One region of the Kushneria konosiri genome, then DNA from elsewhere that is predicted to be linked to it. Evidence: predicted binding sites of a transcription regulator. Region 1 holds the regulator's gene; the other holds the start of a gene.

What was found. The regulator sigma-54, encoded in region 1, starts transcription at its own class of promoters, with help from an activator protein. The targets are predictions, from matches to a motif close to TGGCACNNNNNTTGCTNT.
Region 2: a site for sigma-54 is predicted at 1,954-1,971, ahead of glnA (glutamate--ammonia ligase). Genes of this name have one in related genera too.

The regions. Positions count from the first base shown of each region.
Region 1 is NZ_CP021323.1:3,520,032-3,524,448, reverse strand. It holds gene ptsN (PTS IIA-like nitrogen regulatory protein PtsN) at 1-320, opposite strand, end outside; gene hpf (ribosome hibernation-promoting factor, HPF/YfiA family) at 324-635, opposite strand; gene B9G99_RS16360 (RNA polymerase factor sigma-54) at 779-2,200, opposite strand; gene lptB (LPS export ABC transporter ATP-binding protein) at 2,320-3,045, opposite strand; gene lptA (lipopolysaccharide transport periplasmic protein LptA) at 3,042-3,596, opposite strand; gene lptC (LPS export ABC transporter periplasmic protein LptC) at 3,638-4,228, opposite strand; gene B9G99_RS16340 (KdsC family phosphatase) at 4,261-4,417, opposite strand, start outside.
Region 2 is NZ_CP021323.1:1,013,065-1,017,481, forward strand. It holds gene B9G99_RS04770 (DUF4124 domain-containing protein) at 1-232, opposite strand, end outside; gene glnA (glutamate--ammonia ligase) at 431-1,837, opposite strand; gene typA (translational GTPase TypA) at 2,365-4,197, shown strand; gene B9G99_RS04785 (hypothetical protein) at 4,389-4,417, opposite strand, start outside.

The DNA.
Region 1 (4,417 bases):
TCAGGGACCAGCAGCACGAAAAGCAGATCGACGGGCTCACCGTCGATGGCATCAAAATCCACCGCCTGCTGTAGGCGCATGAATCCGGCCAGCGGCTGGCGGCAGTGTGAATTGCGTGCATGGGGAATGGCCACGCCATTCCCCACACCGGTACTCCCCAGACGCTCCCTGCTGATCAGACGGGAAAAGACTTCCTGGCTGTCGAGACTGGGAATGTTTTGTGAGATGAACCCGCTGAAAAATTCCAGCACGCGCTTCTTGCTGCCCCCTTCCACATCAAACAGGATTCGGTCGGAGGGGAGTATCTGGTCAAGTGTCATGGGTTACAGGTATTTGCCGTTGCCCTGGGAGCGGGCCTGTGTTTTCTCCTTGTGCTTGAGCAGCTGGCGATCAAGCTTCTCTGTCAAGGCATCAATGGCAACATAGAGATCTTCCTGCTCGGCCTGAGCATGAAGTTCGGCACCTGCGGCATGCAACGTGGCCGCGGCCTGCTGGCGCTCCTTTTCAATAGACAGTGTCACCTGAACATTGGTGATGTTGTCATAGTGACGTTCCAGCTTGGCAAGCTTCTGATTGACGTGCTCGCGCAGTGCATCGGTCAATTCGACGTGGTGCCCGGTAATGTTTACCTGCATGGCATGCTCCCTGAATCGAAACGGATAACCGGTTGTCCACATGGACCGCCGGACCTGCAAGCCTCTTCCGGCTACTCTCAGATTGTAACGCTTTTCCCGTCAGCGCAAACCCTGAATGATGTTGTTGTCTCTTTTCATGCCATTCAGGCCAGACGCTTGCGATCGCTGGAAGAGGGAATGCCCATGGCCTCACGGTATTTTGCGACAGTACGCCGGGCAACAACGATGCCGTTATCAGCCAGAAGTTGCACCAGACGAGCATCAGACAGCGGGCGTCGTGGTGCCTCTTCTTCTATGAACTTGCGGATTCGGGCGCGAATGGCCGTGCTGGCATGGGCATCGCCTTCCTGACCGACATGGCTTGAGAAGAAATACTTGAGCTCCATGATGCCGCGCGGCGTGTGGATATATTTGCGAGTGGTCACCCTGGAGATGGTTGACTCGTGCATGTCCACGGCCTGAGCAATATCAGCGAGAATCATGGGTTTCAGGGCTTCATCGCCATGTTCGATGAACCCTGCCTGTCGGGTCATGATTTCCTGTCCTACCCGCAAGAGGGTCTCATTGCGACTCGACAGGCTCTTGAGCAGCCAGCGTGCTTCCTGAAGATGTTGTTTGAGAAAGGTGTTGTCTTCACTTTTGTCGGCGCGCCGCACAAGGGCTGCGTAGTCGGGCTGAATACGAAGCTTTGGCAGGGCCTCCTGGTTGAGCTCGACCTGCCAGCCATGACGTGCGTGGTAGCGCAGCACCAGATCCGGGATGACGAGGTGTTGATCCACGGATTCAAACTCGCGACCCGGTCTTGGATTAAGTGACCGGATGGTGTGAATCACTTCATCGAGTGCGTCATCATCAAGACTCAGGCGGCGCTTGAGCAAACGACGATCATTTTGTCCCAGCGGTTCGAGAAACTGGCGCACCATGCGTCGGGTCTGGGCAAGCCAGGGGGTGTCGCCCGGGAGTTGGTCAAGTTGTAGCAAAAGGCATTCACGCAGATCTCGTGCAAATACACCGGTCGGTTCGCACTGTTGAAGCCGCGCAAGCATGTGCTCCAGTTCGGACTGTTTTAGATTACCGAGCCCCTGCTGGCGAAGCCCCTTGCCAAGATCTTCAAGATCTACACCGAGATAGCCACTGGGTTCGAGGGCATCCAGCAGGGTATCGGTGATCAATTGTTCCCGCGGGGTCATGTCCATCAGCAGAATCTGCTCACGAAGATGCGAGGTCAGATCGATGGCTACGGCGTTGTGTTCGATGCTCCAGCTGTCATCTGCAGCGCTCGAGGAAGCGCTGCCGTTGGTATAGACATCGTCCCAGCGGGCATCCAGGGGCAACTCTTCCGGAATGTCACTGGACCATTCCTCCTGAGAGGGCGGTGTTTCCGGCAACTCGAGGTCGAGGGGCTGGTCCTCTTCAATATCCAGTAGCGGGTTGCTTTCCAGCGCCATCTGGAGTTCCTGCTGCAGATCCAGCGTAGAGAGCTGCAGCAGATGGATGGCCTGCTGCAGCTGGGGCGTCATGGTGAGATGAGTGCCCGTGCGCAGCTGTAAGGCGGGTTTCATCATGTTCGTAAAGCCCGGTCGCCAACGTGTGATGTCACGCTATCCAGTCCGCGGCCCCCTTGCAAGTGCTCAAGGCGTTTAAAGCTGCAATTATCATGCCACCGATTGGCAAGTCTTCGGGGTTAAAGACGAAACTCGTGACCCAGATAAACGTCGCGTACGTGCTGGTTGTTCAGCACGGCATTGGCATCGCCTTCGGCAATGATCAGGCCGCTGCCGACGATGTAGGCGTTATCACAGATATCCAGCGTTTCACGAACGTTATGGTCGGTGATCAGAACACCAATGCCACGGGTGCGAAGCTGGCGGATGATGCCCTTGATTTCGCCAACCGAAATGGGATCAACGCCGGCAAAGGGCTCATCAAGCAGGATGAAGGCCGGTTCGATGGCCAGTGCACGAGCAATCTCGACACGCCGTCGCTCGCCACCGGACAGGCTCATGCCCATGTTGTCCCTGATATGGCTGATGCTGAATTCTTCAAGCAGCTGGTTGAGTCGTTCGCGCCGCTGTGAGCGATCCAGATCCTTGCGTGTTTCAAGGATGGCCATGATGTTGTCGGCTACGGACAGCTTGCGAAAGATCGAGGCTTCCTGAGGCAGGTAGCTGATGCCGGCGTGGGCACGCTTGTGCATCGGCTGGCGGCTGAGATCGAGATCATCGATGGCGACATGACCGGCGTCGGCCTGGATCAGGCCAACGATCATGTAAAACGAAGTGGTCTTGCCGGCACCATTGGGGCCCAAAAGCCCCACGATCTCTCCCTGCCGAATTGACAGGCTGATGTCCTGAACGACACGGCGCCCCTTGAAGCTTTTGGCCAGATGGGCTGCGTGAAGGGTTTTCATTGGCTGCTGCCCTGTTGGTCTTCAGGCGTCAGTTGCATGCGAACGCGTCCGCCCGAGCTGCCTTCAGAGCTGTTGCTCTTCGCGCTCTGGTTGCCACGAGCGTTGACCTGGCGGGAGTCGAGGAAATACTCCACGTAGCCGCCGTTAAAGGTGTCACCATTTTGATGCAGCTCGGCGTTGCCGATCAGTTCGACACGCCGCTCTCCGGCGTGATAGATGATGGTGTTACCCCATCCCTTGGCCAATGGATCATTGGGTGCCGGCTGCTGTTCGATATAGGCACGCCCACCATCACCGCCTTTGGCGGTCAGGCTCGAAAGGCCGCCGCTCTGGGCGCGCTTGAGCTCGACGCGATTGGAGCGCAGCTTCATGGTGCCCTGATCGACTTCGACTGTCCCGGTGTAGACGGCCGTGCCGGCACGGTTATCGATGTTGAGGGCATCAGCGCCGATATTGATGGGTTTCTGGCGATCGCTTTCCAGAGCCATGGCCTGCTGGCCGAGCATTGCCAGTAGCAGGGCAGAAGTACACAGCAGCAGAGGGCGCGTCATGGGAGATCCTTGTCATCATTCATGTGTAAAAAAGAAGACGATTACCGGCGAATGGGGGGGTGAAAACCCTGCACATTGCCCTCAAGCGTCATGCGATCCTCGTTGACCCAGCCATTGAAACGGTCGCCCCGGGTACGCTGTTCGTTTTGAGTGAATACGGCGCCGCTGTCGCTCCAGGCATGCCGAGATGGTACATCATAATGCAGCACATCCGTTTCAAGTTGCCAATTGTCTGCCGGCTGACGCAGTACGGCATCTCCGCTCAGTTCGAACGTGTTGGCATTGGGGCCGAGCGTGGCGCGCTCACCATCCGCTGTCCAGCGATGGCCATCATCGCCCAGCAGGGTGAAGTGCGGAGTAACCGCCCGGGTCACATCGTCGGCAGGCGTATGGGATACGCGCGGGCTTTCCATGGTCTGTGAGATGCGGCCCTGGTCATCGAAACGGGTGTAGGTGACCCCTTCGAGATAATAATCCGGAACCCCCTGTTCGCTTTCCGGTGCCGGGCCGGGAGACATCAGGGTATTTCGCTGGTCGATCAGTGTCAGTACGCCTCCAAGTGCCAGTACCAGCACCAGAATGCCAAGGCGTGCCCGTGTGCGTTTGGAAGGAAGTCTGTCTCTAAAAGCCATATGCACGTCCTGTCGGAATAAGCGATGCAGCCTCAGAGCCGCTCATGAGCATCAATGATATCCTGCCAGACGCCCCGCGCGTTAAGGAGCCATTCACAGAGCTCACGCACTGCACCATGTCCTCCCGGCGTTTGGGTCACCAGATCGGCTCGCTGACGAATATAGTCCGGGGCATCTGATACCGTTACC
Region 2 (4,417 bases), 1.1 Mb from region 1:
CGGTTACAGGCGCCGATCGTGGCTTGAGCACAACGCGCTGATAGGAGGTAAAACGAACAGGCGTCGCAGGTTCTGCCCCGGGGCTGTCAGTGCTACTGGAAGGCGACAGCACACGCGGGGCGCGCACTTGCGCCCGCGTACCACCGGGACGGTCGCTCCAGACAATGTTGCCCTGGGCATCTGTATGGCGATAGACCGCGGCATGTGCCTGCGACGGCAAGTCTGCAAGCAACCAACAAACCCCTAGTGTCCACAGCAACAGATAACAGGAACGACCCGGCACGACAGTAATTCCACAGGAGGGAAAGTCCGTCATTATGGCCGGGGAAACTCGATCTCCAGACGATAAAAAGCCCCGTTAAAACGGGGCTTTTCCGTGTGGATACCCACAGGGGGCGGGCATCCTGCCTCAAATCATCAAGGCTGAACCTTAGAGGCTGTAGTACAGGTCGTATTCCATGGGGCTTGGCACCATGCGTACGGCCGTCACATCTTCCATCTTGAGTTCGATGTAGGCTTCGATCATCTCTTCGGTGAATACGCCACCTTCGGTCAGGAAGGCGTGGTCATCCTTGAGCGCCTGCAGGGCTTCTTCGAGGCTCGAAGCGACCGTGGGCACGTTGAGCGCTTCTTCGGCCGGCAGGTCATACAGGTTCTTGTCCAGCGCTTCGCCCGGATGGATCTTGTTACGGATGCCGTCGATGCCGGCCATCAGCAGTGCGGAGAAGGCCAGGTACGGGTTGGCCATCGGGTCAGGGAAGCGGGTTTCGACACGCTTGCCCTTCGGGCTTGCCGTGTAGGGAATACGAATCGAGGCAGAGCGGTTGCGAGCGCTGTAGGCCAGCATGACCGGCGCTTCAAAGCCCGGAACCAGACGCTTGTAGGAGTTGGTCGACGGGTTGGTGAAGGCGTTCAGGGCACGGGCGTGCTTGATGACACCGCCGATGTAATACAGCGCAGTTTCGGACAGACCGGCGTATTCATCGCCTGCGAACATGTTCTCGCCGTCCTTCCAGAAGGACTGGTGAACGTGCATGCCGGAGCCATTGTCGCCAGCCATCGGCTTGGGCATGAAAGTGGCAGTCTTGCCATAGGCATGCGCCACATTGTGGATCACATACTTCATGGTCTGAACTTCGTCGCACTTCTGCACCAGCGTGTTGAACTTCACACCGATTTCGTTCTGACCGGCGTTGGCTACTTCGTGGTGATGCACTTCAACGGTCTGGCCCACGGCTTCCAGCGTGGCGCACATGGCGCTGCGGATGTCATGGAAGGAATCGACCGGGGGCACCGGGAAATAGCCGCCCTTGACGCGCGGACGGTGGCCCATGTTGCCGCCTTCGAACTTGCCATCGGTCTCCCAGGCACCCTCTTCGGAGGAGATGCGGAAAAAGGAGTGATGCATGTCGTTCTTGAAATGCACTTCATCAAAGATGAAGAACTCCGGCTCGGGGCCGAAAAAGGCCGTGTCGCCCAGACCGGTGCTGCCCAGATAGGCTTCGGCGCGCTTGGCGATCGAGCGCGGATCACGCTCATAGCCCTGCATGGTGGCCGGCTCGATGATGTCGCAGCGCAGAACGATCGTGGGGTCTTCGGTAAAGGGATCGAGATAGCCTGAACCATCCTGAGGCATCAGAATCATGTCGGACTCGTTGATACCCTTCCAGCCGGCGATGGAGGAGCCATCGAACATCTGGCCGGTTTCAAAAAACTCTTCATCGACCATACGCGCGGGGATGGTGACGTGCTGCTCCTTGCCCTTGGTATCGGTAAAGCGCAGATCGGCCCACTTGATGTCGTTCTCTTCGATCAGGGCAAGCGTTTTCTCTGACATGTGACTCCTCCAATAAAAGGGATACTGCTTGAAAACCGTTAACAGGACGCCATCACTTCGCCACCGTTGTATCACGCGCAAGCACAGTGCATGCAAGTCCCGATGTGTACCCAAATAATGCATGCAGCGTGCCAAAATGGCGCATACCAATCGTCCCGAATTTAAAAACGCTTTCCATACAGCAGCTTAACCCCATCATCAAATGACGAGGCCTTCGAGACAGCGATGGAATCAAGGTCGGAACTTCTGTATCGGCGTTTCAGATTGCACCATTAACGTTCAAGTCACGCCCTTTTTGCACCAAAAAAGAGCAGCGACTGAAAGCAGGGTGTCGTCACCTCGTCACAATGACCCTGTTTCATTGTACTTCACGGCGTCTGCACCACGATTCCAGCTATTCGACCGGCGACTTAGCCTATACAATGCGGGGCCAAATTTATTGCACGCTGCTGACATGGCCGTTGAAACAATGCACGGTCATGCTCCTACCCTGAACAGGCGCGTGTACACAAAGGTGAAAACGCGTTATGTCCGATACGCTTACTTCCGGCAATATCGAGAAGCTGAGAAATATTGCCATCATTGCTCACGTTGACCACGGCAAGACCACACTGGTCGACAAGCTGCTGGCGCAATCCGGCACCCTGGACCGCAAGGCGGAAAACCAGGAACGCATCATGGATTCCAACGACCAGGAAAAGGAACGCGGTATTACCATCCTGGCCAAGAACACGGCCATTACCTGGCACGACTACCACATCAACATCGTCGACACCCCCGGGCACGCCGATTTTGGTGGTGAGGTCGAGCGCGTCATGTCGATGGTGGATTCCGTTCTGCTGCTGGTCGATGCCGTTGATGGCCCGATGCCGCAGACCCGCTTTGTGACCCAGAAGGCATTTGCCCAGGGCCTCAAGCCGATCGTCGTGGTCAACAAGATCGACCGTCCGGGCGCGCGCCCTGACTGGGTCATCGATCAGATCTTCGATCTGTTCGACAACCTGGGCGCGACCGACGAGCAGCTCGATTTCCCGATCATCTACTGCTCGGCGCTCAATGGCATCGCCGGCATGGACCCGGAAGATCTGTCCGAGAACATGGACCCGATGTTCCAGGCCATCGTCGACATCGTCGAGCCGCCGACCGTTGAACTCGACGGCCCGTTCCAGATGCAGATTTCAGCGCTGGACTACAACAGCTACGTGGGTGTTATCGGTCTGGGGCGCGTCAAGCGTGGCCGCGTGCGTCCCAACCAGCAGGTCAGCGTCATCTCCCGTCACGGCGTCACTCGAAAGGGCAAGATCGGTCAGGTCATGACCCACCTTGGCCTTGAGCGTGTTCAGGCCGATGAAGTCAGCGCCGGTGACATTGTCTGCATTACCGGTATCGATGATCTGTCCATCTCTGACACGATCTGCGATCCGTCCAATGTTGAAGCACTGCCGGCACTGACCGTGGATGAGCCGACCGTCTCGATGACCTTCCAGGTCAACGATTCCCCGTTCGCCGGTCGTGATGGCAAGTACGTCACCAGCCGTAACATCAAGGACCGCCTGAATCAGGAGCTGATCCACAACGTGGCCCTGCGTGTTGAGCAGGGAGAATCGGCCGAGAAGTTCAAGGTCTCCGGTCGTGGCGAGCTGCACCTGTCGGTGCTGATCGAATCCATGCGTCGTGAAGGTTACGAGCTGGCCGTGGGCCGCCCGGAAGTCATCATCCGCGAGATCGATGGCGTGAAGCAGGAACCCTACGAAGAGGTCATCATCGACTGTGAAGAGCAGCATCAGGGCTCTGTCATGGAAGAGCTGGGCTATCGCAAGGGTGAGCTGACCAACATGAACCCGGATGGCAAGGGTCGTGTACGTCTGGACTTCATGATTCCCTCGCGTGGCCTGATCGGTTTCCGCTCGCAGTTTCTGACCATGACCTCCGGTACCGGCATCCTGACCAGCCGCTTTGACCACTATGGTCCGCTCAAGGAAGGCGCAGGTGTTGAGCGTCGCAACGGCGTACTGGTCTCAATGGTCGACGGCAAGGCACTGGCCTATGCGCTCTACGCCCTTCAGGACCGCGGCAAGCTGATCATTGATCATGGCACCGAAGTCTATGAAGGCATGCTGATCGGGATCAACAACCGCTCCGACGACATGGTGGTCAACCCGACCAAGGGCAAGAAGCTTGATAACATGCGCGCCTCCGGCAACGATGAAAACATCGTGCTGACGCCGCCGATCCGCTTCACGCTGGAGCAGGCAATCGAGTTTCTGGACAGCGATGAGCTGGTGGAAGTCACACCCGGCTTCATTCGCATCCGCAAGAAGCACCTCAAGGAAACCGACCGCAAGCGCAACAAGAAGTAAGCCATTGCGCACGCGTTGTCATGTTTTCTGACACAAAATGGCCTGCAGAATATGCAGGCCGTTTTTTTATCTTCAAGAGATTGTCGAGATGCCGGGCATCACATCAGCCCCGGGCAACATCTGCAGAAACACAAAGGCCGCTGCCCTTGCGGACAGCGGCCTTTTGTCGCCTATCTGATTCCCCGGAGAAATCAGGCAGCGTTACGACCGGGCATGGACG